Regions from separate parts of the Fructilactobacillus carniphilus genome, predicted to be linked through region 2. Evidence: a T-box and tRNA genes for the amino acid it is inferred to sense, from the RefSeq annotation. Region 2 holds a T-box; the other holds one or more tRNA genes.
The links. The T-box of region 2 lies ahead of leuS (leucine--tRNA ligase). A T-box ahead of a tRNA ligase gene usually reads a tRNA of that ligase, here a tRNA-Leu.

Region 1: it has a tRNA-Leu gene. The T-box ahead of leuS (leucine--tRNA ligase) is inferred to sense a tRNA for this amino acid. The anticodon was not compared.

What each region holds. Positions count from the first base shown of each region.
Region 1 is NZ_CP097121.1:883,132-895,544, reverse strand. Features, by position in the region: rRNA gene M3M37_RS04585 (23S ribosomal RNA) at 1-518, shown strand, start outside; rRNA gene rrf (5S ribosomal RNA) at 589-705, shown strand; tRNA gene M3M37_RS04575 (tRNA-Asn) at 712-784, shown strand; tRNA gene M3M37_RS04570 (tRNA-Thr) at 832-904, shown strand; gene M3M37_RS04565 (MerR family transcriptional regulator) at 1,039-1,410, shown strand; gene glnA (type I glutamate--ammonia ligase) at 1,441-2,787, shown strand; gene M3M37_RS04555 (peptide MFS transporter) at 2,907-4,379, shown strand; tRNA gene M3M37_RS04550 (tRNA-Tyr) at 4,498-4,580, shown strand; tRNA gene M3M37_RS04545 (tRNA-Gln) at 4,590-4,661, shown strand; gene M3M37_RS04540 (GntR family transcriptional regulator) at 4,718-5,419, shown strand; gene M3M37_RS04535 (nicotinate phosphoribosyltransferase) at 5,519-6,985, shown strand; gene nadE (ammonia-dependent NAD(+) synthetase) at 7,001-7,843, shown strand; gene M3M37_RS04525 (Tex family protein) at 7,917-10,094, shown strand; gene M3M37_RS04520 (SprT family protein) at 10,097-10,543, shown strand; tRNA gene M3M37_RS04515 (tRNA-Leu) at 10,595-10,680, shown strand; gene M3M37_RS04510 (LCP family glycopolymer transferase) at 10,784-11,935, opposite strand; gene M3M37_RS04505 (2,3-bisphosphoglycerate-dependent phosphoglycerate mutase) at 12,107-12,413, shown strand, end outside.
Region 2 is NZ_CP097121.1:336,705-349,117, forward strand. Features, by position in the region: gene metK (methionine adenosyltransferase) at 1-343, shown strand, start outside; gene M3M37_RS01795 (MDR family MFS transporter) at 408-1,868, shown strand; gene mnmM (tRNA 5-(aminomethyl)-2-thiouridylate-methyltransferase MnmM) at 1,865-2,422, opposite strand; T-box leader at 2,506-2,705, shown strand; gene leuS (leucine--tRNA ligase) at 2,760-5,183, shown strand; gene M3M37_RS01810 (putative polysaccharide biosynthesis protein) at 5,239-6,921, shown strand; gene M3M37_RS01815 (TMEM175 family protein) at 6,961-7,569, opposite strand; gene M3M37_RS01820 (ACT domain-containing protein) at 7,791-8,225, shown strand; gene M3M37_RS01825 (alpha-keto acid decarboxylase family protein) at 8,311-9,984, shown strand; gene M3M37_RS01830 (zinc-dependent alcohol dehydrogenase family protein) at 10,096-11,139, opposite strand; gene M3M37_RS01835 (ABC transporter ATP-binding protein) at 11,317-12,063, shown strand; gene M3M37_RS01840 (ABC transporter permease) at 12,041-12,413, shown strand, end outside.

The DNA of each region.
Region 1 (12,413 bases), 550 kb from region 2:
GACTTAGTGATCCGGTGGTACCGTATGGAAGGGCCATCGCTCAACGGATAAAAGCTACCCTGGGGATAACAGGCTTATCTCCCCCAAGAGTTCACATCGACGGGGAGGTTTGGCACCTCGATGTCGGCTCATCGCATCCTGGGGCTGTAGTTGGTCCCAAGGGTTGGGCTGTTCGCCCATTAAAGCGGTACGCGAGCTGGGTTCAGAACGTCGTGAGACAGTTCGGTCCCTATCCGTCGCGGGCGCAGGAAATTTGAGAGGAGCTGTCCCTAGTACGAGAGGACCGGGATGGACATACCGCTGGTGTATCAGTTGCGCCGCCAGGCGCACCGCTGAGTAGCTATGTATGGATGAGATAAACGCTGAAAGCATCTAAGTGTGAAACTCGCCTCAAGATGAGATTTCCCATTCCTATATGGAAGTAAGACTCCTGAAAGATGATCAGGTCGATAGGTTAGAAGTGGAAGCGTAGCGATACGTGAAGCGGACTAATACTAATCAGTCGAGGACTTAACCAAGGAAAAGCAGAATGGAAACTCAGCAGGAAATAATATTAGCTAGTTTTGAGGGAACGAAGTTCACTCAGAGTGTGGTGGCGATAGCCTAAAGGATACACCTGTTCCCATGCCGAACACAGTAGTTAAGCTTTAGCACGCCAAAAGTAGTTGGGGGATCGCCCCCTGCGAGGATAGGACGTTGCCACGCGATTATTCCGACATAGCTCAGTTGGTAGAGCACCTGACTGTTAATCAGGTTGTCGACGGTTCGAGCCCGCCTGTCGGAGTTTAGAGTTATCTTTGCGAGATAACTCGCGAAATTAAACTTAGTTTCGCCGACTTAGCTCAGTTGGTAGAGCATCGGCATCGTAAACCGGAGGTCGGAGGTTCGAATCCTCTAGTCGGCACTTATATTAAAGCGAAAAGCAGTTTGACGTTTATCGTCAGACTGCTTTTTTAGTTCATGTTACTAAACGTAACATCAATTATTGACCAACTGGTTTTTTAAGTTTATGATTGCAGGCAATGAGGAGTTGTTGATATGAGTGAAAAGGAATTAAGACGATCTTTAGCAGTCTTGCCCATGGGAACGGTGATGAAATTAACGTCACTCACGGCTCGCCAGATTAGATATTACGATGACAGTGGGCTGGTACACTCAGAACGGACGGCAAGTAACCGCCGTTTGTACTCGTTGAATGATATTGACCGGATTTTAGAAATCAAAGATTATCTGGATGAAGGCATGAATATCGAGCAAATTAAGCGAGTCTACGAGAAACAACGCTTACGCCAAGCAAAGAAACAAGCGGCTAAACAGCAAAGCGTTAGCGACCAGAAAGTACGGCAGTACTTGCGTAAGGATATCTTAAAGGCCGGTGGCTTATATCAAAACGATGACTCACAATTTTAATCTAAGACATGCTGAAAAAGGAGTAGGAATATGGACAAAACAACTGAGTACACCCCAGATGACATTCGCAAAATGGTAAAAGATGAGGACGTGCGCTTTTTACGGTTAATGTTTACTGATCTATTGGGAACGGTGAAAAACGTAGAGGTTCCGATTAGTCAATTGGAACAACTTCTCGCCGGCAAGCTCATGTTTGATGGTTCTTCAATTGATGGGTTTGTCCGAATTGAAGAAAGTGACATGTACCTGCAACCAGACTTATCAACTTGGATGGTCTTTCCTTGGGGTGACGAACATGGCAAAGTTGCTCGTTTAACTTGTAGCGTGCACACTGCCGACGGCGAACAATTCGCTGGTGACCCTCGGAACAACTTGATGCGTGTCTTAGAAGAAATGCGCGAAATGGGCTTCAGTGACTTTAACATTGGACCAGAACCAGAATTCTTCCTCTTTGAAATGGATGAAAATGGGCGCCCCACGAAGAAATTAAATGACCAAGGTAGTTACTTTGACTTAGCTCCGATGGACTTAGCTGCAAACGTCCGGCGGGACATGGTGTTAGAATTAGAAAAGATGGGCTTCAACGTGGAAGCTTCTCACCACGAAGTTGCTCCTGGCCAACACGAAATTGATTTTGAATACGATGATGCGATTCGGGCTGCTGACCACATTCAAACCTTTAAGATGGTGGTGAAGACGGTTGCACGTCGTTACGGCTTGTACGCAACGTTTATGCCTAAACCATTGAACGGGGTCAACGGATCCGGAATGCACATGAACATGTCCCTCTTTGATAAAGACGGCAAGAATGCCTTCTTCGATGAAAACGGCGAGGATCAACTTTCCCAAACTGCTTACTACTTCTTAGGTGGGTTATTGAAGCATGCCAAAGCCTTAACTGCAGTCTGCAACCCAACGGTTAACTCATACAAGCGACTGGTACCTGGATTTGAAGCTCCTGTATACATTGCCTGGTCTGGGGCTAACCGTTCACCAATGGTGCGGGTTCCAATTGCTCGGGGGAAGGGAACTCGGCTCGAATTACGGAGCGTGGATCCATCCGCCAACCCATACTTAGCCGTTGCCGCTATTTTAAAGGCTGGGTTAGACGGAATTAAGAATCAGATTACGCCGGATGATCCCATTGACCGGAACATTTACAGCATGGACGGTGAAGAATTGAAGTTAGATCACATTCAAAAACTGCCATCCACATTGCACGATGCTTTGCAAAGCTATGCTACTGACGACATGATGAAAGACGCCATGGGTCCTCACATTTACCAAAACTTCTTAGACGCGAAGAACATGGAATGGACGGCTTACAGTCAGAACGTTTCACAATGGGAACGGAATCGTTACCTTGACATGCTCTAAACTGCACGTTGTAAATTAAAAATAGTTCCTGTATAATCTCCTCTTAACTAATGCTTAATAATTCATTAAGTTAAGAGGAGATTTATTGTTTTCTTCACTAGGTAAAGGGAGGTCATTTTTTGGAAAAGAAACACGACGTTGACCATGCCTTCTTTGGTCAACCAAAAGGGTTACAGTATCTAGCCGGGACCGAATTTTGGGAACGGTTTAGTTACTACGGAATGCGGGCTATCCTGCTGTACTACATGGTGGCGGCAGCAACTCAAGGAGGACTGGGACTCTCGCAAACGACTGGTTTATCGATTATGTCGATTTACGGAGCGTTGGTGTACCTTGCCTCTGTCTTTGGTGGTTACGTTAGTGACCGGATTTTAGGAAGTCGTCGCACCGTTTTTACCGGTGGAATCCTAATTATGCTGGGTCACATTGCCTTAGCACTACCAATCGGCTTAGTTGGATTGTTCGCTTCGATTGGATTGATTACCCTAGGAACGGGTTGTTTGAAACCGAATATTTCTGACATGGTGGGGAATCTTTATTCCAAGTCGGATGCACGTCGGGATAGTGCTTTTACGATTTTCACCTTTGCCATTAACTTAGGAGCCTTTATTGCTCCGTTTGTTTGTGGTTGGGGAGCTAGTTCAGTTAGTTACCACTTTGGGTTCTCGTTTGCCGCTGTGGGAATGCTGATTGGGTTAATTTTCTACTATTACGGTGGTAAAAAGTACTTGGGTGACGATGGCTTGAAGCCAACCGACCCTATCCAACGGGATGAATTAGCCAAAATTTCACTTTGGATTGTCATTGGATTGATTGCCTTTGTGGCAGTGCTGGTGGTAATGCACTTTATGGGTATTCTGACGCTAGATAGTTTTGTTAGTGTCTTGAGTGTGATTGCCCTAGTAACGCCAGTGATTTACTTTGTCATCATGTTACGAAGTAAAAAGGTTACCAAAGTGGAACGCTCCCGAGTGTGGGCCTACATCCCACTCTTCATCGGAGCGGCCATCTTCTGGGCCATTGAAGAATCAGGGTCCAGTATCTTAGCTACATTTGCCTTAAAGCAGACCAACAACCACCTCGGTTGGCTGACGATTAACCCTAGTTGGTATCAATCGTTAAATCCGCTCTTCATCATGCTGTACACGCCGCTTTTTGTGTGGTTATGGACAAAACTGGGAAAGAACCAGCCTAGCACGCCGAAGAAATTTGCGTACGGACTCTTCTTTGCTGGATTATCGTTCCTCTTCATGGTGATTCCGCTCGTTCTGTTTGGAACGCATGCAATGGTAAGCCCGCTGTGGTTAGTGGGTAGTTGGGCCATCATTGAAATTGCAGAAATGCTGATTTCGCCAATTGGTTTGTCGGTTACGACGAAGTTAGCGCCAAAAGCCTTTGGAGCGCAAATGATGAGTATGTGGTTCTTAGGTGACGCCGCTGGGCAAGCCATCAACTCCCAAATTGCTCGTTTCTATACGCCGGGCAATGAGGTTGGTTACTTTGCTGTCATCGGATTAGTTGCCATCTTGATTAGTATTATTTTATTGTTCCTCGTTAAACCAGTCGAAAAATTGATGGATGGGGTTCGCTAATTCGTTAGAAAAAGTCCTAAAATTTTAGGACTTTTTTTTATTTTTCCCTTGACGATTTTCGAGATTTTGGGTAATATAATATATGTTGATTAGGTGATGTGAATCACCTAAGAATGTCGGAGGGGTAGCGAAGTCTGGCTAAACGCGGCGGACTGTAAATCCGCTCCTTCGGGTTCGGTGGTTCGAATCCACTCCCCTCCATTTTATTATTGGGCTATAGCCAAGTGGTAAGGCACCAGGTTTTGATCCTGGCATGCGCTGGTTCGAACCCAGCTAGCCCAACTAACTAATACGACTGACTTGTGTCAGTCGTATTTTTTTACAATGAGGAGGATCTCATGGCACTTCCAGTTTACATCCAAATTCATGACGACCTGAAGGCTAAAATTGAGCGTGGTGATTGGCCGGTCGGAACGCGACTACCAGCGGAACGCAAATTAGCACTACAGTACCAGGTGAGTCGGATGACACTGCGTCAGGCAATTGGAACGTTGATTGATGAGGGTTTGTTGAAACGGAAGGCGGGATCCGGAACCTTTGTTACCAACCAGAAGGTGCAGGAACACATGTCAGGGATTTCCAGTTTTACGGAAACCATGTTGTCATTGGGTAAGCAACCCTCCAGTAAAACCTTATCCTATCGGATTGTCGAGCCCACTTTTCGCGAAGCTGAACATTTGCAACTAGATCCAGGAGAACGGGTTTTAAGGATGGAACGACTTCGTTGCGGTGATGACGAACCGATTTGCTTAGAAACCACGGTGGTCACGGCCCGCTTAGTCAGCGACATGAGCCAAGCCGAGGTCACGAAATCGTTGTATCGTTCTTTGGAAGAACGGTGGAAACAGAGTCCGACTAGCGCCCAACAGTACATTTCGGCAATTTTAGCCAGTCCAGAAGTGGCAGAACAGCTCCAAATTAAACCGAGCGCTCCAATTCTCAAGTTGAAACAGATTTCATATTTTTCCGACCAACAGCCGTTTGAGTTCGTTGAAACCCAGTATGCGGCCGAACGTTTTGAATTTTATCTGAAACAGTAGTGAAAACAACTCCACGAAGGGGTTGGTTTTTCTTTAGTTGCCAAAGAATGGTAAAATAGCGGTAACTATTTATGAGGAAATGATTTTGGGAGGATAACAATGGCACTGGCTGATGCTGCTGACAACTTAACGCTGCATACCGATGATTATGAAATTAACATGATGGCGACTTACTTTGAAAAGGGAATGGCGGACCGCCACGCCGTGTTTGAAGTTTACTTTCGCAAAATGCCGTTTGGCAACGGGTATGCCGTGTTTGCCGGCTTAGCCCACTTAATTGATTACTTAAATAATTTGCGGTTCACCGATGCCGACATTGATTACCTGCGGGCTCAGAGTGACTATTCGGAAGCCTTTTTGGACTACCTGAAGCATTTTCAATTCCACGGCACGATTCGCTCGGCCCAAGAAGGGGATTTGGTCTTTAACAACGAACCAATTGTCCAAGTCGAAGGGACGTTACCAGAGTGTCAGCTAATCGAAACGGCGCTCTTAAACATCGTCAACTACCAAACGTTGATTGCTACGAAGGCCGCTCGGATTCGGAGCGTGGCAGGCGATGACCCATTGCTGGAGTTTGGGAGCCGGCGCGCCCAGGAAGTTTCGGCTGCTTTATGGGGAACCCGGGCCGCTTACATCGGCGGTTTTGATGCCACTTCGAACGTGCTAGCTGGTCAACAATTTGGCTTACCGATTTCGGGAACTCACGCACACTCGTTGGTGGAATCATTTGGAAACGACTATGACGCCTTTAAGGCCTACGCCGAAACTCACCGTGACTGTGTCTTCTTAGTTGATACCTTTGACACGTTGAAAAGCGGAGTCCCAGCTGCCTTAAAGGTCGCTCGCGAAATGGGTGACCGGATTAACTTCCAGGGAGTACGGATTGATTCTGGAGACATGGCCTACATTTCTAAGAAGGTCCGGGATCTGTTGGATCAAGGTGGTTTCCCGGATGCCAAGATTTATGCTTCCAACGACCTCGATGAAAATACGATTAGCAGTTTAAAGATGCAGCACGCTAAAATCGACGTCTGGGGAGTGGGAACCAAGGTCATCACGGCCTTTGACCAACCAGCATTAGGTGCCGTTTACAAGTTAGTTTCGGTCGAAAACGACCAGGGGCAGATGATTGATACCATTAAAATTTCTAACAACGCTGAAAAGGTCTCCACGCCCGGTAAGAAGCAGGTTTGGCGGATTACGGAACAGAAAGATGGTAAGTCCGAAGGAGACTATGTGGCGTTAGCCACTGAGGATCCCCGCGACGAAGCGGAACTGTATATGTTCCATCCGCAATACACTTACATCAACAAGACGATTACCGATTTTAAGGCCGAACCGCTCTTAAAGGACATCTTTAAAGATGGTCAGTTAGTCTACGAACAACCGAGTTTGGCAGAGATTAAGCAACACGCTAACCAGGTAAAGGACATGCTGTGGCCAGAATACAAGCGGATGCTCAACCCCCAAGAATACCCGGTGGACTTGTCGCAGGCTGCTTGGGACAACAAGATGAACTTGATCAACCAAATTCAACATGGTCACGAAAATCATTTACAATAAACGGAGGAACAAGCGATGAATGCGGAACAACGCGCCATCCAACAACAAATTATCCAAACGTTACGGGTTCAACCAAAGATTGATCCGGCAATGGAAGTACGTCGCAGCGTGGACTTTATGAAGGATTACCTGCAGCGGAATCCGGGTCTAAAAACCCTAGTGCTGGGCATTTCTGGCGGACAGGATTCGACGTTAGCCGGAAAATTAAGTCAACAAGCGGTGACCGAATTACGCCAGGAAACGGGCGATGCTGATTATCAGTTCATCGCCGTGCGGTTACCGTATGGAGAACAAGCTGACGAAGCGGATGCGATGGCAGCGATTGATTTTATCCAACCTAATCGGACCGAACGGGTTAATATCAAGGCAGCAACGGATGCCATGGTTGCCGCCGTCGATGCTAACGATGAAACGTTATCCGACTTTAACAAGGGGAACCTGAAAGCCCGGGAACGGATGATTGCTCAGTTTGCGATTGCCGGTGCGCATCACGGAGTTGTGGTAGGAACTGATCATGCGGCAGAAGCTGTGACCGGTTTCTACACTAAGTTTGGTGACGGAGCAGCCGACATCACGCCTCTGTGGCGCCTCGATAAACGGCAGGGCCGGGAACTGTTAGAATACCTGGGGGCTCCTACAACCTTGATTGCTAAGACGCCCACGGCTGATTTGGAAGACGACCGACCGTCCTTACCAGATGAGGTGGCGCTGGGAGTCAGTTATTCTGAGATCGATGCTTTTCTGGAAGGTCAGGACGTTAGTGAGCAAGCGGCAGCCACCATTGAGGACTGGTACCGCAAAACGGAACACAAACGCCACACACCGATCACGGTCTACGACGATTTCTGGAAAAATTAATTAGCGACTAAACTAAAAGACTTCGTTAGCGATAACGGAGTTTTTCGTTTGCAGCGAAAAGGTGAAGATTTAAATGGAACAAAAGTTAGTCAAACAAGTTGTTGCTGAACTTGATCAAATCAAAGTCGGGCAAGCGCAACGGACGTTACAATTATTAGAGGATGGCAACACGGTGCCATTCATTGCTCGGTACCGGAAGGAACAAACCGGGAATCTGGATGAAGTTCAAATTCGGGAATTGGCAGATCACTACCAGCGGGCCGAAAAGTTAGCCTCCCGCAAGGCAGAAATTACCAAGCAACTGACCGAACAACAGCATCTAACGCCGCAGCTAGAACGGCAGTTAGCAGCAGCAACCACCATGCAGCAGGTGGAGGACCTCTACCTGCCGTATAAAACGAAACGGCAGACCAAAGCCGAACTGGCCAAACAACGCGGTTTGCAGCCGCTGGCAAATCAATTACTGCAGTTTTCAGCTCAGCCGGTAGAACAACTCGTGCAACCGTTTGTTAATCCTGATCAGGAGCTTCCAAACGAAACGGCTGCTATCAGTGGGGCACAGGAAATCATCAGCCAAGCAGTCACTGAAACGGCCCGGTTTCGGGATTGGATTCGGACCTATACTTGGGAACACGGTCAGTTAGTGACGTTAGTGAAGTCGCATGGGAAAGAACAGGACGAACGCCAGGTCTACGCGAACTACTATGATTTCACGGAGCGCTTAACTCAGATTCCAGCCTACCGGGTGCTCGCAATTAACCGGGGCGAACAGGAACAGGTTCTGCGGGTTAAAATTGACGTGGATGAGAATGTAATTCTTAACTATTTGCAGTTTCACGTAATCGGGAAGCACACTGGTCCGAGCGTCACGGTGGTGCAGCAAGCTCTGACGGAAGCCTTTCGCCGGTTCCTTCGCCCCGCGATTGATCGAGAACTCCGCAATCAGCTCACAGAAGCCGCAGCCAACCATGCAATTAGCGTCTTTGGGACCAACCTTTATCATCTGTTGATGCAACCGCCGCTGAAAGGGAAAGTGGTGCTGGGTTTTGATCCAGCCTACCGCACCGGGTGTAAGCTAGCCGTGGTCGACGAACGGGGGAAGTTCCTCGCGAAAAAAATCATTCATGCGACCCCACCGGCTAGCGAAAGGCAGATCAAGCAGGCCACGAAAGAGTTACAGCAGTTAATTGCGCAGTATCACGTGGACGTGGTGGCAATTGGGAACGGAACGGCTTCACGGGAATCGGAACGGTTCGTGGCGCAGGCGTTGCAGTCCTTAGATCGGCCCGTTCATTACGTGATTGTGAACGAATCGGGAGCGTCTGTGTACTCGGCCAGTCCGTTAGCCCGGGCAGAATTTCCGCAACTCCAGGTCGAGGAACGGTCCGCCATTAGCATTGCCCGCCGGCTCCAGGATCCTTTGGCGGAACTAATCAAGATTGACCCGAAGGCAGTCGGAGTGGGGCAATACCAGCACGATGTAGCCGAAAAAGAACTGGATTTGCAACTGGACCGGGTGGTAGAAACGGCGGTGAATCAGGTTGGAGTTAATCTGAACACCGCCAGTCCGCAACTACTGGCCCATATTTCAGGACTGACGCCCGTGGTGGCCGGCAACGTGGTGGATTACCGGGAAGCCAACGGCGGTTTTACTAATCGGAACCAGCTCAAGCAGGTTCGGCGTCTCGGGCCGAAAGCCTTTGAACAATCCGTCGGTTTTTTACGTATTATAGGGGGAAGCAACCCATTCGATAATACTGACATTCACCCGGAAAGTTATTCGGCGGCCCAGCACATCCTGGACGAACTACAGGTTGACCGGGATCATTTGACTGATCAGGATAGTCAAACGAAATTGCAGCACGCTAATGTCGCGCAATTAGCCGCGCAACTCGATTTACCTAGCTCGTTAGTCACTGATCTCTTACAGGGACTCACGCATCCCGGCCGGGACCTCCGCGACCAGATGCCGGCTCCCTTGTTAAAGGACGACGTGTTAACCATGGCGGACCTGCGCGAGGGAATGCAGCTGCAGGGAACAGTTCGCAACGTGACCGACTTTGGAGCTTTCGTGGACATTGGGGTTAAACAGGACGGTTTGGTTCACATCTCCCGGATGAAAAAAGCCTTTGTCAAGGACCCAGCTACGGTTGTCGCAATCGGCGATGTGGTCACCGTTTGGGTGATGGGGGTCGACGAACAACGCCAGCGAATTCAGTTATCGATGATTGATCCACACGAGGAGAAATGATCATGACCGACCAACAGTTACAGCAGTTAGTGGAAACCATTTCGGCGGACTCTTTTCAGCGTCCGTTTCATCACCGTGCTTATTTTAACCGGAGGTTGCAGACCACCGGGGGCCGCTACCATTTAAAGTCCCATAACATTGATATTAATCCGAAGATGGCGCAGGACCGGGCGGTGTTAACCGGCGTGATTAAGCACGAGTTGGTTCACTACCACCTGCATCAGATGGGACAATCGGGTAAGCACAACACGCCAGCCTTTAAGCAGTTACTAAAAGCGGTAGGCGGGAGTCGTTATGCCCCGCGGATGGACCAGCAGTGTCGCTATCTTTACCAGTGTGAGCATTGTGGGCAACAATATCCGCGTCAGCGTCGTCTCAACGTGCAGCGCTACGTCTGCAGTCAGTGTCGCCATCGCTTAAAATTAGTTAATCCAGCGGTCGCCAAGTAAAAAAGACTTGCATCTCTGCCGAATTCTTGCTATGATAATGATTGTTAATTCGCGGCCATGGCGGAATTGGCAGACGCGCAAGATTAAGGATCTTGTCGGGAGTTTTCCCGGTGGAAGTTCGAATCTTCTTGGCCGCACTATTTAAAAAGGATTGCTGACGTTCGTTCAGCAATCCTTTTTTGTTATTAAACAGGCGCCAACCAAAAAACCGATTCTGCACGAGGCGGAACCGGTTCTGAATTAATTTTTCGGTAATTCGTTGTTATTATTAACGGAGTCATTACTGTTAAAGAAGGAACCGTCTTCACCATCTCCTTCATTGGAGTTAACTTTACGTTGGGTTGGCGTTAACTGGCTTTCGGTTGGTAAATCAAGTGATTTTCTGATGTTGTTAGAAACCTTTAGCAGTTCCTTATCTGGAGCAACCTGATAACTTAAACCATCTACCATGGCGTTGTCACACTGCAGGGCGGTTTGTTGCAAGTTCTTAGTCGCGTCCTTGTAACTGCCAGCGATGGTGACCATGTCGTCAAAGGTGAGGTTTGTTTGCAGATTTCCTTTCAGACTCTTTAGAATCTCGCCGTAGCGACCAACGTTGCCAATCGTCAATCCTTTTTGTAAGATGGCGTTGAGGACTTGGCGTTGCCGAATTTGCCGGCCGTAATCACCGAGCGGATCTTGGTACCGCATCCGGGAATACTGGAGGGCGGTTTGACCGTTCATGTGTTCAGTTTTACCCTTTTTCACGCTAATTCCTTCGTAGTCAAAGGTCAGGTTCGGCGTGATGTCCACGCCCCCGACGGCGTTTACCATCTGCTTAATCCCCTTCATGTTAACGACGGCGTAGAAGTCAACGGGAACGTTAAAGAGCCTGTGGACAACCTCAGTTGCCGTATCAGCCCCGCCAATGGTATAAGCGGCGTTAATCTTTTCGTACGGTTGGGAATCGCCCGGCACCACGACCTTGGTATCCCGTGGGATACTAGTGAAAGTGGTCTTTTTAGTGTTCGGGTTTACGGTTGCCAAAATCATAGAGTCAGTACGTCCCTTATCTGTCCGCCCCAGTTCTCCGGTATCAGTTCCCATCAATAGAACGGTAAATGGCTTGCGTTGCTTAATTACTTTGGCAACATCCCGGGAATTCTTGGCTCCAGAGTAAGTTGAGTTTAACGTGGAAGCCACCCGTTGGTACTGAAAGAAAGCGAAACCAAGGACGGCGAGAGCTACGATTAGTAACCCGGCCATCCAAGTCCAAGCCTTGGGATGCCACTCAATCTCATCAGGATTCGGCCGCTTCGGTGGCTTCGAACGTTTCGGTGTTGGTTGTGATTCATTCATAAAATGGTTGCGGCCGGTACGTTTGTCCGGCTGATTATTCCGTCTCTCTGTCATGATAGCCCTCGTTTTTATATCAGTCTGTTCTCAATTATAAACTATTCGGAAAAAAAGCTGACGTTGAAACGGTGATTTTAAGGAATTTTTTACAATTAAATCGCCAATAGGGGTTTTGGGTTGTGTGTTAGAATAGCAGGTAATGAATTCACTAGGAGGTGGGGGTTTTAGATGGCTAAATTAGTTTTGATTCGGCACGGAGAAAGTACCGCAAACCAACAGCATATTTTTACGGGGTGGAATGACGTCCCGCTGACGGAGCAGGGGAAGCAGGAAGCACGTGAAGCTGGAGAACGGTTACGCCAATTGAATTTGTCTTTTACCGCGGCCCACACCTCTTATTTGAAACGGGCGGTTCAATCTGAAAACATCGTGCTAGACAGCATCGACCAACTTTGGATTCCCCAGTATAAGACCTGGCGGCTGAACGAACGGCACTATGGCGCGCTACGGGGTCGCAAGAAACCGGTGGTCCGGG
Region 2 (12,413 bases):
TTCAGCGAGTTATGCCGCTCGCTACATTGCCAAAAACATTGTAGCCGCTGGCTTAGCCCACCGAGTAGAAATTCAGTTAGCCTACGCGATTGGGGTAGCTGAACCGGTTTCCATTCAAGTGGATACCTTTGGGACTTCTGATTATTCAGAAGAAGAACTAATTCAAGCCATCCGCCAAACGTTTGACCTACGGCCGGCCGGCATTATCCAAATGTTGGACTTACAACGACCGATTTACAAACAAACGGCCACTTACGGTCACTTTGGCCGCGACGATATTGATTTACCTTGGGAACACACCGATCGGGTAGCCCAGTTACAAGCGGAGCTCCCGAAAAAATAAACAACTGCTAGAAATCCGATCCGTAAGGGTCGTTTTTTTAGTCTGAAAGGAGACTTGCTGCATCATGCCAGCACGAACGACAAACGTGAAAGTCGTGACCATTGCCCTGTTTATTGCCACCTTTATGAGTGCAATTGAGGGAACGATTGTGTCCACGGCTATGCCTACGATTGTGGGAGATCTCCATGGGGTTTCTCTCATGAACTGGGTCTTTTCCATTTTTCTCTTAACCAACGCGATTGCCACACCGATTTACGGAAAATTGGCGGACCAGTTGGGGCGCAAACGGGTTTTCATCTTTGGCCTGGGGGTTTTTACCTTAGGTTCGCTTTTCTCTGGAATGTCTGGAAGAATGGAAACGCTAATTTTATGGCGGGCTCTCCAGGGAGTGGGAGCCGGAGTAATCATGCCGGTTTCGTTTACCATCGTGGCCGATATGTATCCCTTTCAAAAACGGGCGGATGTGGTCGGGCTGCTAGGGTCCGCCTGGGGAATCGCCTCTATCGTAGCGCCATTACTAGGGGGCTTCATTGTTGATCAACTCTCGTGGCACTGGATTTTCTTCGTTAACGTGCCGATTGGTTTGGTAACAATCGGCCTAATTGCCTGGTTTTTGGTGGAACCGGCTGCGAAGCGTTCCACTCACATTGACTATGGCGGAGTCTTTTTAATTGCGGTGGTCTTGTTGGCCATCATGTACCTCTTTCAATTATTGGGAGAAAACCCATTGCACTGGCTAATGATGGCAATCTGTGTTGTGGTAGCCATCGTTGGCATGCTGCTTTTTATCTATCAAGAACGGCGAGCTGTCGATCCCATTATCCCGTTAAGCATGTTTAAACAACGGACTTTTGTAACGCAAAACTTGATTGCAGCTCTGATTAGCGGCTTCATCTTTGCCTATGAGGTTTATTTACCAGATTGGACCCAGGGGATTCTGGGTTTACCCGCAACCATGGCTGGTTTTGCGATTACTCCGAGTTCGATTATGTGGATCATTGGTTCCTTTTGGACCGGGAAGTTGCTGGCGAAGTTTCGGCCCCAGTTGATTACCTACCTGAGTTTAATTTTCATTGGGTGTGGGAGCTTGGCCTCCGTGTTAATTCCGATTAGTACGCCATTTTGGGCCTTCTTCATCATTTCGGGCGTCATGGGAGTCGGATTCGGATTGTGCATCACAAACGCCTCGGTAACGGTGCAAAATGAGGTCGCTCAAGATCAAATTGGAGTGGCTTCCTCGTTTAATACCCTCAGTCGAACGTTAGGTCAGACCTTGATGATTTCCATATTTGGGATTGTGATGAATACCACGATGCTGCATGGGGTGCACAGTCATCCCCAGACCAACATGAAACTGATGAATGAATTAATTAATCCACAGACGGCTAAGTTATTACCAGCTCATTTAATTCCTCAGCTCCGCGAAATTTTGTATGCAGCGTTACACAACGTCTTTCTAGTCGCCGGCTTGCTGGTAGTGGCAACGCTCGTGGTAAACTGGTTTGACCGAAAAGCTCGTACTTAGCGTTTTTGAATTGCCAACAGAAACGGTGGTTGGTGAACCTGATTCAAGAATTGATACTGTAAAACGTTGAATTCCCATTGGGGAAGGTGGGGAGCCCAGTTGAGGACCTGGTCCTTTTCCGCTTCTCCACCAGGATGACCGTAATAGCAAACCACAATTACTAGTCCAAGGGGTTCCAGGAGCGCCAGACATTTTTCTAATGCCGTAATGGTGGTCTCCGGATGGGTAATCACGTGGTGGTCACCATTCGGAAGATAACCAAGGTTAAAGATGGCACTTTTAACTGGAACCCTGACGACCTGGTCCAGTTGTTCGTGTCCCAGTTGCACGACCGTTGCGTTCTGGTAGCCAGTAGCAGCTAGTTTTGCTTTCGTGGCCGTTACGGCCGCTTTTTGGATATCAAAACTGTAGACGTGGCCGGTCGAACCCACTAATTGGGCCAATTTGAGGGTATCATTTCCCATTCCCGCCGTAGCATCGATAACGGTATCACCCGGTTTTACCACCTGGTCTAAGAGGGTGTGGCTAAAGTGTAATGCAGATTGTAATTTCATGGTAAACCTCGCTTTCTCCCTCATTATAGCAATAAAATCCTTGTTTTTTTGCCGGGACTTTGCTATTGTGAGGAGTAACTACAGAGTAACCAATGAAGCAGAGTAGTAGAACCAGACGATTTAGCAGCGACTAAGCGGTAGGTGTGAGCTTAGATTTCAGTGGTTCGAACTTGTTGTGGAGGTTTTGTTAATCAAATGATTAACCGTTTTCCGCGTTATGGACACGAGCGTTCTTCAATAATTGAAGAGAAGTTAGGTGGTACCGCGGAATTTCGTCCTATAGAATTAGTTTTCTATAGGCTTTTTTTATGGCAAAAATTACAAAGGAGTGTTGGACATGGCTGTTTATGATCACAAAGAGATTGAAACCAAATGGCAAAACTATTGGGATGAGCACCAGACGTTTAAAACGGGCGAGGATCCAAACAAAGAGAAGTACTATGTTTTAGACATGTTCCCGTATCCATCTGGTCAGGGACTGCACGTGGGGCATCCCGAAGGGTACACGGCAACTGACATTATGGCCCGTTTTAACCGGATGCAGAACAAGAACGTTTTGCACCCGATGGGATGGGATGCCTTTGGGCTACCAGCTGAACAGTATGCCATTAAGACTGGGAATAATCCAGCCGAATTTACGAACCAAAACATTCAAAACTTCAAACGCCAGATTAAATCACTCGGCTTTTCGTACGATTGGAGTCGGGAAGTTAACACGACCGATCCGAAGTACTACAAGTGGACCCAGTGGATTTTTGAACAACTATACAAAAAGGGCCTCGCCTATGAAGATGAAATCGAGGTCAACTGGGCCCCTGATTTGATGGGCGGTACGGTAGTTGCCAACGAAGAGGTGGTTAACGGTAAGACCGAACGGGGTGGTTACCCCGTGTACCGGAAGCCAATGAAGCAATGGGTTTTGCGGATTACGGCGTACGCCGAACGGTTGTTAGATGACTTGGATGATTTGGACTGGCCGGAAAGCATTAAACAGATGCAACGGAACTGGATTGGAAAATCAGTCGGGGCCAGCATTAAGTTTGACGTGGACCAACATCCAGACGACCAAATTGAAGTCTTCTCCACGCGGGCGGACACGCTCTTTGGGGCAACGTACCTAGTCTTGTCTCCGGAAAACCCACTGGTAGAAGACATTACGACTGCTGAACAAGCTGATACGGTGGCTGAATATCAAAAATACGTTGCTTCTAAATCCGATTTGGAACGGACCGACCTTAACAAGGATAAATCCGGAGTCTTTACCGGAGCTTACGCGAAAAACCCCGTAAACGGGAAATTACTGCCCGTCTGGATTGGGGATTACGTGCTACCATCGTACGGAACGGGAGCCATCATGGCGGTTCCCGCTCATGACCAACGAGATTACGAGTTTGCCAAGAAATTTGATTTACCAATCATTCCCGTAATTGCGGGTGGTGACATTGAAAAGGAAGCTTACACTGGCGATGGCGTTCACATTAATTCAGGCTTTTTGGACGGCATGGACAAAGATGAAGCGCTTCACACCATCATTACCTGGCTGGAAGATCACGATGCGGGAGCAAAGAAGGTTAACTACAAGCTCCGGGACTGGATTTTCTCCCGGCAACGGTACTGGGGTGAACCCATTCCGGTGATTCATTGGGACGATGGCACGACTTCACTGGTGCCAGAAGACGAACTCCCGTTGCGGTTGCCAAAGACCGATAACATTAAACCGTCTGGAACCGGGGAAAGTCCATTGGCTAACCTTAGTGATTGGGTTAATGTAACGGATAAAAACGGTCGGCACGGTCGGCGGGAAACAAACACAATGCCGCAGTGGGCTGGGAGTTCGTGGTACTACCTCCGTTACGTGGATCCGAACAATGATCAGATGATTGCTGATCCCGAAAAGTTGAAGTACTGGTTATCGGTTGACCTGTACGTCGGTGGAGCCGAACACGCCGTCTTGCACTTGTTGTACGCTCGGTTCTGGCACAAGTTCTTGTATGACTTAGGTGTTGTTCCAACCAATGAACCATTCCAACGGTTGGTGAACCAGGGAATGATTCTCGGAACCAATCACGAAAAGATGTCGAAATCAAAGGGGAACGTGGTGAACCCGGATGACATCGTGAACGAATACGGGGCAGATACCCTCCGTCTCTACGAAATGTTCATGGGCCCGTTGACGGAATCGAAACCATGGAGTACGGATGGAATTACCGGAGCTAACCGGTGGATCAAACGGGTTTGGCGGATGTATGAAGGTGACGCGGAACAAGCAACGGGCATGGTGGTTAACGAAAACGACGGAGGATTGGCCAAGAGTTATAACCAGACCGTGAAAAAGGTTACCGACGACATCGAAAAAATGCGCTTTAACACGGCTATTTCCCAAATGATGGTCTTTGTGAACGACGTTTATAAACGCCAACAACTGCCCAAGGAATACGCCGAAGGGCTAATTAAGTTGCTGTCCCCAATTACACCACACATTGCAGAAGAAATTTGGCACCGGTTGGGTCATGACGAAACGATTGCCTACGCTGCTTGGCCGACTTATGATGAAAGCCAATTGCAGGCGGATGAAGTCCAAATCGCCATCCAAATTAACGGTAAGGTCCGGGCGCGGCTTGCCATTCCTGCTGACGCCGATCAGGACACGATTGAAAAAATGGCTTTGGAACAGCCAGATGTGCAAGCCAACCTGACTGATAAAACGGTCCGGAAGGTGATTGTGGTTCCGAAAAAGATTGTCAATATTGTAGCCAATTAATCTATTTTGTGCTAAATTGGTGCTTTGAGATTTGGTTTGAAAGTGGGTTATTTTAGTGGATAACGATGTTGAAAACAATCAATTAGAAGAACAACAACAGTTCGCAGAATCAGAACAGGCCAAGGGTCAAATGTTAAAGGGATCCGCCTGGATGACAATTGGAAGTATTCTTTCACGGATTCTCGGGGCTTTGTATATCATTCCGTGGCGGCTAATTTTTGGAGCCACCCTATTCCCGATTGCTAACTCGCTTTATACTCAGGGGTACAACATCTACAGCTTTGTGCTGATTGTGGCAATTGCTGGGATTCCATCTGCGATTGCGAAGCAGGTAGCGCACTATAACGCGTTAAACGAGTATGGGGTAGGTGTTGAGTTGTATAAAAAAGGGGTTATTCTTTCCATTTTAATGGGAGTGATTAGCGCCCTAATTCTCTGGTTTGCAGCGCCGTTCTTAACGAACGGGGATTCCAACGTAATTCCGGTCATTCACTCGTTATCGTGGGCGGTTTTGATCATTCCTACGATGAGTTTAACCCGGGGATATTTCCAGGGTTATGGTGACATGGCCCCGTCCGCGATTTCCCAGTTTATTGAACAATTGGCCCGGGTTATTTATATGCTGGTTTCCGCCTTCATTATCTTACGGGTTTTACACGGTAACTGGGTGACAGCGGTGTCGCAATCAACGTTTGCAGCCTTTATCGGCGCCATCTTTGGATTTTTGATCCTGGGCTGGTACTACTGGCGCGGGCGTAATTACTACCGATCGTTGGTGGCTCATAGTAACCATCAGTTGCAGGTACCCACGAACCAGTTGTATCGTGAAATCATCAGTCAGGCAGTTCCTTTCGTCATCTTGGGAGCCGGAGTGACCATCTTCTCGCTGATTGATCAATTTACCTTCTTTGACATTATGCGGCTGGCAACCAACTTTTCTGAACGGACTTTGCAAGTTGATTACGCGGTCTTTGCGGGGAATGCCAATAAATTGACGATGATCGTGATTTCTCTGGCTTCATCGTTAGCAATCACGGTCGTACCGTTACTATCAACGGCCTTTACCAAGCGCAACATGCAAATGATGCGAGATCAACTGTCTAATACCATGATTCTCTTTGAATTTGTGATGTTACCGGCTTCCTTGGGGATGGCAGCCGTGGCGGGTCCTTTGAATCGGACCTTTTATGGAACAGCAAACATGGACTTTGGAAGTAACGTGTTGACCTTTGCGGCCATCGCGGCTATTCCAATCGGATTGTTCGTGGTAACTTCTGCCGTCATGCAGGGGGTCTCCCAAAACCGGCGGGCCGTGAAGTACTTTGTAATCGGAACAATTGCAAAGGTCTTGACGCAATTTCCGTTGGTCTACTGGTTTGGAGCTTTTGGAACACTGATGTCAACTGTAGTCGGATTTACAGTTGCCAATGGGTTAATTATTTATTCTTTAAACCGCGACTTTGGTTTTGAGGGTAAAAAGATGCTTAATGATTCGGCCCGATTAATTGCATATTCGTTGGCTATGTATGTCATTACTTTAATCGCCGTTTATGCGCTTAACTTCTTAGTTGGATTGTTCGCTAATCCGTTTAGTTCATTGATGAGTTTAGTCGTGACGGCTTTAGCCGCTCTAATCGGAGCAAGTGTTTACCTGTACTGTACTTTGAAGAGTCGGATTGCCGACGAAGTCTTAGGAGCTCGGGTGGCACGACTGCGAACCATCTTGCACATTAGTTAAAATTGATAACAAAAAAAACAGCGCGAGCAGCGCTGTTTTTTATTTGGGTGTGGGACCCTCGAGTTTGTCACTGTCCGGAGAGGTGTAAATTCCGTTGATGATAATTTCAATTAAACTAAAGACTAAACCACTAGGTGGGAAAATCCAAATGGCAATGGCAGTTACAATAATTAAAGCCGGAAACTTCCAACTAATTAAAAATTGATAGCTACACATATTTTTGATTTTTTTAATGCCCGTTTGATCGTTTTCTCGTTCCATTTCGTTTAAAATAACCTTGCTGAGAATCAAATAGGCAATGTTCCAAGCAGTGAAGAAAAGCAGGTAGAACAGTTGTGGAGCAACGTTATCCATGAACTTTCCCACCCAGGCCGACACGACGGGAATTAGGGACATCGTAAAGAGCCACAGGTTATTGGCCCAATAGATTCGTTTTGTAATCCGGTGAACCAGATAAAACATGTAATGCTGGTTGTACCAGGCCACTCCGATGAAGACAAAACTAACGATGTAGGCAAACAATTCAGGAATCCCATCGAAGATTTCTTCAAATCTGGGGGTATTCGGGATTTTGAATTCCAACACCATGATGGTGATGATAATAGCGACAATGGCATCCGTTAGGGCTTCGACTCGTGATTTTTTCACAGTACCAACCTCCAATTGAAATTTAGTGCTTCAACTAAAAATTATAGCATATTTTGGATTTACTAAAATTGACTAGTAAGAAATTGATTAATAATCAAATGGGGTGTGAATGGAAAGCGCTTCACTTCTATGTGGTTAATTGATATGATGAAAACAATCATAGGACGAATTTAACTTTTTGTTTGATTAGATACGAGGGAATCGCGGAGGAGTTGAGAACAATCAAACAGTATTACATTGTGGATCAGTCGTTACTACCAGAAATGTTTGGTAAGGTAATCGCTGCCCGTCAGTTGCTAGAAGAGGGTAAAGCTGCAAACATTAGTGAAGCGGTTAAAGCAGTCGGAATCAGTCGGGGCAGTTACTATAAGTATAAAGACATGGTGTATTCGACTGACGATTCTAGTTGGAACCGCAAGGCGGTCATTTCGTTAATGTTGAATGATCGACCAGGCGTATTATCTCAGTTGTTAAAGGAAGTGGCCGCTAGTGGAGCAAGTATTCTAACCATTAACCAAAACATTCCGATTCACCAACTGGCCAGCGTGGTCATTTCCCTGGATTTGACTCACATTAAAATTACGTTAGATGAATTACTGGCGGACTTTAAGCAGGTGGAAGGTGCGAGTCAAGTTCGGTTGGTTTCAATTGAATAACAATTATCAAATATTGATTTTAATGAAAACTAGTGTAATGATATAATTACTCTAGTTTTTTAGTTATTTAAAGCGAGGAAAATTAATGAATAAATATACAATTTCTGATTATCTATTAGACGTTCTTCACTTTGGAAAGGTTTATCAAGTGCTGGGCGTTCCTGGTGATTATAATTTGTCCTTTTTGGATCATATTACCAGTCGCACTGATATGGAATGGTGTGGTAATTTAAATGAATTAAATGCAGCTTATGCGGCCGATGGATATGCTCGACAACAGGGATTAGCTGCATTTGTGACAACTTATGGAGTGGGGGAATTAAGCGCAATTAATGGACTAACTGGTAGTCAGACTGAAGGAGTTCCCCTGTTAGAAATTGTGGGGTTACCTACAACGGCTAATCAACTGCAAAGAAAACGGGTTCATCACAGTTTAGGAAACGGTAATTTTAAACACTTCCAAGCGGTTCATCAAGAATTAGGAATTACAACCGGAATTATTACTGCAACTAATGCAGTGACAGTTGTAAATCAATTATTACGGAAAATTATAACTACGAAACAGCCTGCCTACCTGGAATTACCCTGTGATTTAACTGAATTACCGGTAAATCCAGCGTTCAAACAACTAATTCCCGCTTTATTTAAACCGAGTATAGATTTAGACCTACCTCTAATTCCCCAAACATTGATTAAACAGGCATTGAAACAAGCCAAACAGCCACTAGTGATTGTTGGACAGGAGATTGAGCAATTTCAATTAGGCCCGGTAGTGCAAACTTGGTTAGAGAAACAGAAATTGCCTTTTGTTGATTTAATTGATAGTAAAGGAGTGGTGGCGGAAACTTCCAGTCAATTTAGGGGAACTTATCATGGTCAATTATCGAAGCAGAGGATTCAAGAACAGGTTCAACAAGCTGATGTGCTTTTCTTAATTGGAACCATTTTCTCAGATGTTAATACAGCGGGTTTTTCCCAGCAAATTCAACCAGAAAAAATGATCATGATTAATACCCAATCGGTTTCTGTCTACGGAGAAAAGCTGATAGATCAACCCATCGGTGGTTTTTCAGCTTGGATTCATGAGCTTTGTGATGCACAAAGAGTTGATAAAAATGAAAATTCATTGACACCCACGCACCATCCAGCAATAGAGCCAGTTCCCGTAGCCAACCAACCGTTAACACAGACTTTTTACCAAAAAGCATTAGCTCAGTTTTTACAACCGCATGATACGGTCGTTATAGAACAGGGAACTTCATTATTTACCATTGAGGACGTTAGATTACCCTCAGGAGTTAAAGTGATTTCGCAGCCACTGTGGGCTTCAATTGGTTATGCCTTACCCGCAGCTTTAGGTAGCCAATTGGCTAATCCTAATCGACGCCATCTTTTAAGTATTGGAGATGGTTCTTTGCTACTAACAATCCAAGAATTAGCCTTTGCGATTGAACAACACTTAACGCCCATCATCTTTTTACTGGATAACCATGGTTATACGATTGAAAGGGTGATTCATGGAGAACGAGCTAGTTACAATGATGTTCCCCAGCTTAATTATCAACATCTTTTGCCTGCTTTGGGAGCAAAACCCAAAACATATCGGTTTATGACGGTAAAAACTGAAACAGAGTTAATGAGCACGTTAACTAATTTGAAAGAAGCAACACCCAAGTTAACGATTGTTCAAATTTGTCTAGCCAAAACAGATGCTCCTCAGGCACTACGAAAATTTGTTGATTTGATTTATGGTGATTAATTATTTATTTATCTAATTAAAATAGATGATGGCTGCGAATTATGGTTGATAAGTAAACAAGAGGAACAAAAAAACGGTTGAAATTTTCATTTCAACCGTTTTTTGAATGTTTTAAGCTTGGTCATCAACAACCAATAATGATTTAATGGCTTGTCGTTGATCCATGGCATCGTAAGCATCCTGGATTTGGTCTAAGGTAAATTGCTTAGTAAAGACCTTTCCGGGGTTAATCTTACCGTCTAAGACGGCTTGCAAGAGTTCAGCACGATCGTAGGTAGTTACAGAGGCAATTCCACCCCGTAAACCAGTATTGTTGTAGAACAATTGGTTAGTGTTCATATCAGGCTTTTGGGGAATTCCAACCCGTCCGATGATGGCACCCGGACGGACAATCTTAGTTGCTGTATCGACAGATTGTTCCGTTCCAACACATTCGAGCACGGCGTCCACTCCGGCACCGGTTAATTCCATGACGTGTTTTACTGCTTCGTCACCACGTTCTGGAACCACATCAGTAGCGCCAAATTCACGGGCTAACTTTTGCCGGTCTTCATGCCGACTCATGGCGATGATCCGTTTAGCGCCCCGGAGTTTGGCAGAAATTACCCCACACAAACCAACGGCTCCGTCGCCCATAACGGCGACCGTATCACCTGGCTTAACTTCGGCAGTAGCAGCAGCGTGGTAACCAGTGGCCATTACGTCTGAGAGGGTGACGAAAGAATTTAACATTTCGGGAGTGTAATCAGATGGTTGCCCTGGAATCTTAACGAGCGCCCAGTTAGCGTTCACAAACCGTAGATATTGAGCTTGGTAACCGTTGATATTGCCAGTTTCTCGGTTTAAACAGTTACCGTCAAAACCAGCTTTACATGCGGCACAGTGACCACAACCGTGGGTGAAAGGAGCAATTACGAAGTCACCAGGTTTAACGTTAGTAACTTCTGAACCCACTGATTCAACGATTCCGATTCCTTCGTGACCTGTAGGCGTTCCGCTGTCTCGTTGGGAAATTCCCCGGAACCACCATAAGTCGGAACCACAAACGCTGGCGCGTACGATTTTAATGATGGCGTCGGTTGGCTTTTGAATTTCTGGTTTCGGTCGATCTTCAATCCGAACTTCGCCCGGTTTAATAAAAATACTTGCTTTCATAATGACACTCCTTCGTAATTTTAGTTTATTAAATAGCTAGTAGTTAAGCGATTAGCTACTTGTTTTAAGTATAGCGGGAGCAAAATTAGTTTGCGAATATTTTGTTTGGAGATTGACAAAGGTGAAAACTGGGATTACTATGAGTGAGTACTCATTCAGAAAAAGAAAAAAGGAGTGATCAAAATGCAGCCAACCATCACGGTGCAAAATTTGGAACAAGGGTATGGCAAAACAATTATTTTGAAGGATATCAACCTTACTGTGAATCGGGGACAGATTTTAGCGCTAATCGGTCCGAGTGGTTCGGGTAAATCAACGCTCATTAAATCGATTATGGGCATGCTACTACCTAAACAGGGGCAAATTCGGGTCCTCGATACCCCGATGCCCGACCGGTTAATTCTTGGAAAAATTGGGTTCATGGCGCAAAGTGATGCTTTGTATCAAGGGTTAACGGGAAAAGAAAATCTCGAATTCTTTGGTTCCTTATTAGGGATGAATCAGGCAGATATTCATCAGCAACTGGATTATGTGGCTGGAATTGTGAATTTGGGCCCGCATTTGGATAAGTTTGTGAAGGATTATTCTGGTGGAATGAAACGGCGGTTGTCACTAGCCATTTCTTTACTGGGACAACCCCAAATTTTGATTTTAGACGAACCGACGGTGGGAATTGATCCAGAATTACGAGCTCATATTTGGGATGAGCTGCACAAGTTGGCGCAACAGGGATGCACAATTTTATTGACCACCCATGTGATGGAAGATGCCGAACAGGCCGATCAATTGTTGATGATTCGTCGGGGCGAGGCCATTGCCCAAGGATCACCACAAGGATTATTAGATCAGTTTCAGGTTAAGCAAATTGAACAGGTTTTCATTAAAGCAGGGAGGGATCAAGATGCGCGTCTGGGCAGTAACTAAACGAATTATCATTGAGATGTTGCGTGATAAACGGACGATTGCCATGATGTTTATTGCGCCATTGTTTGTACTAACGTTGATGAATTTTTTATTTACCTCAAATAATAACCAAAAGGCGACGTTAGCAGTGCACCACGTTGACAGCACGTTGGTTAAGAATTTACCGAGCAAGCACCTCCAAATTAAGCAGATCGATAATCAACACAGTGCGGAAACTAACATTCGTACTCACGATTATGCCGGGGTCTTAACTCAGCAGGGAGATAAATTGCAGCTGACCCTACAAAATAGTGATCAAACGAAGACTGCTTTGATTTTACAGGGATTAAAAACAACGCAAGTGAAACTGA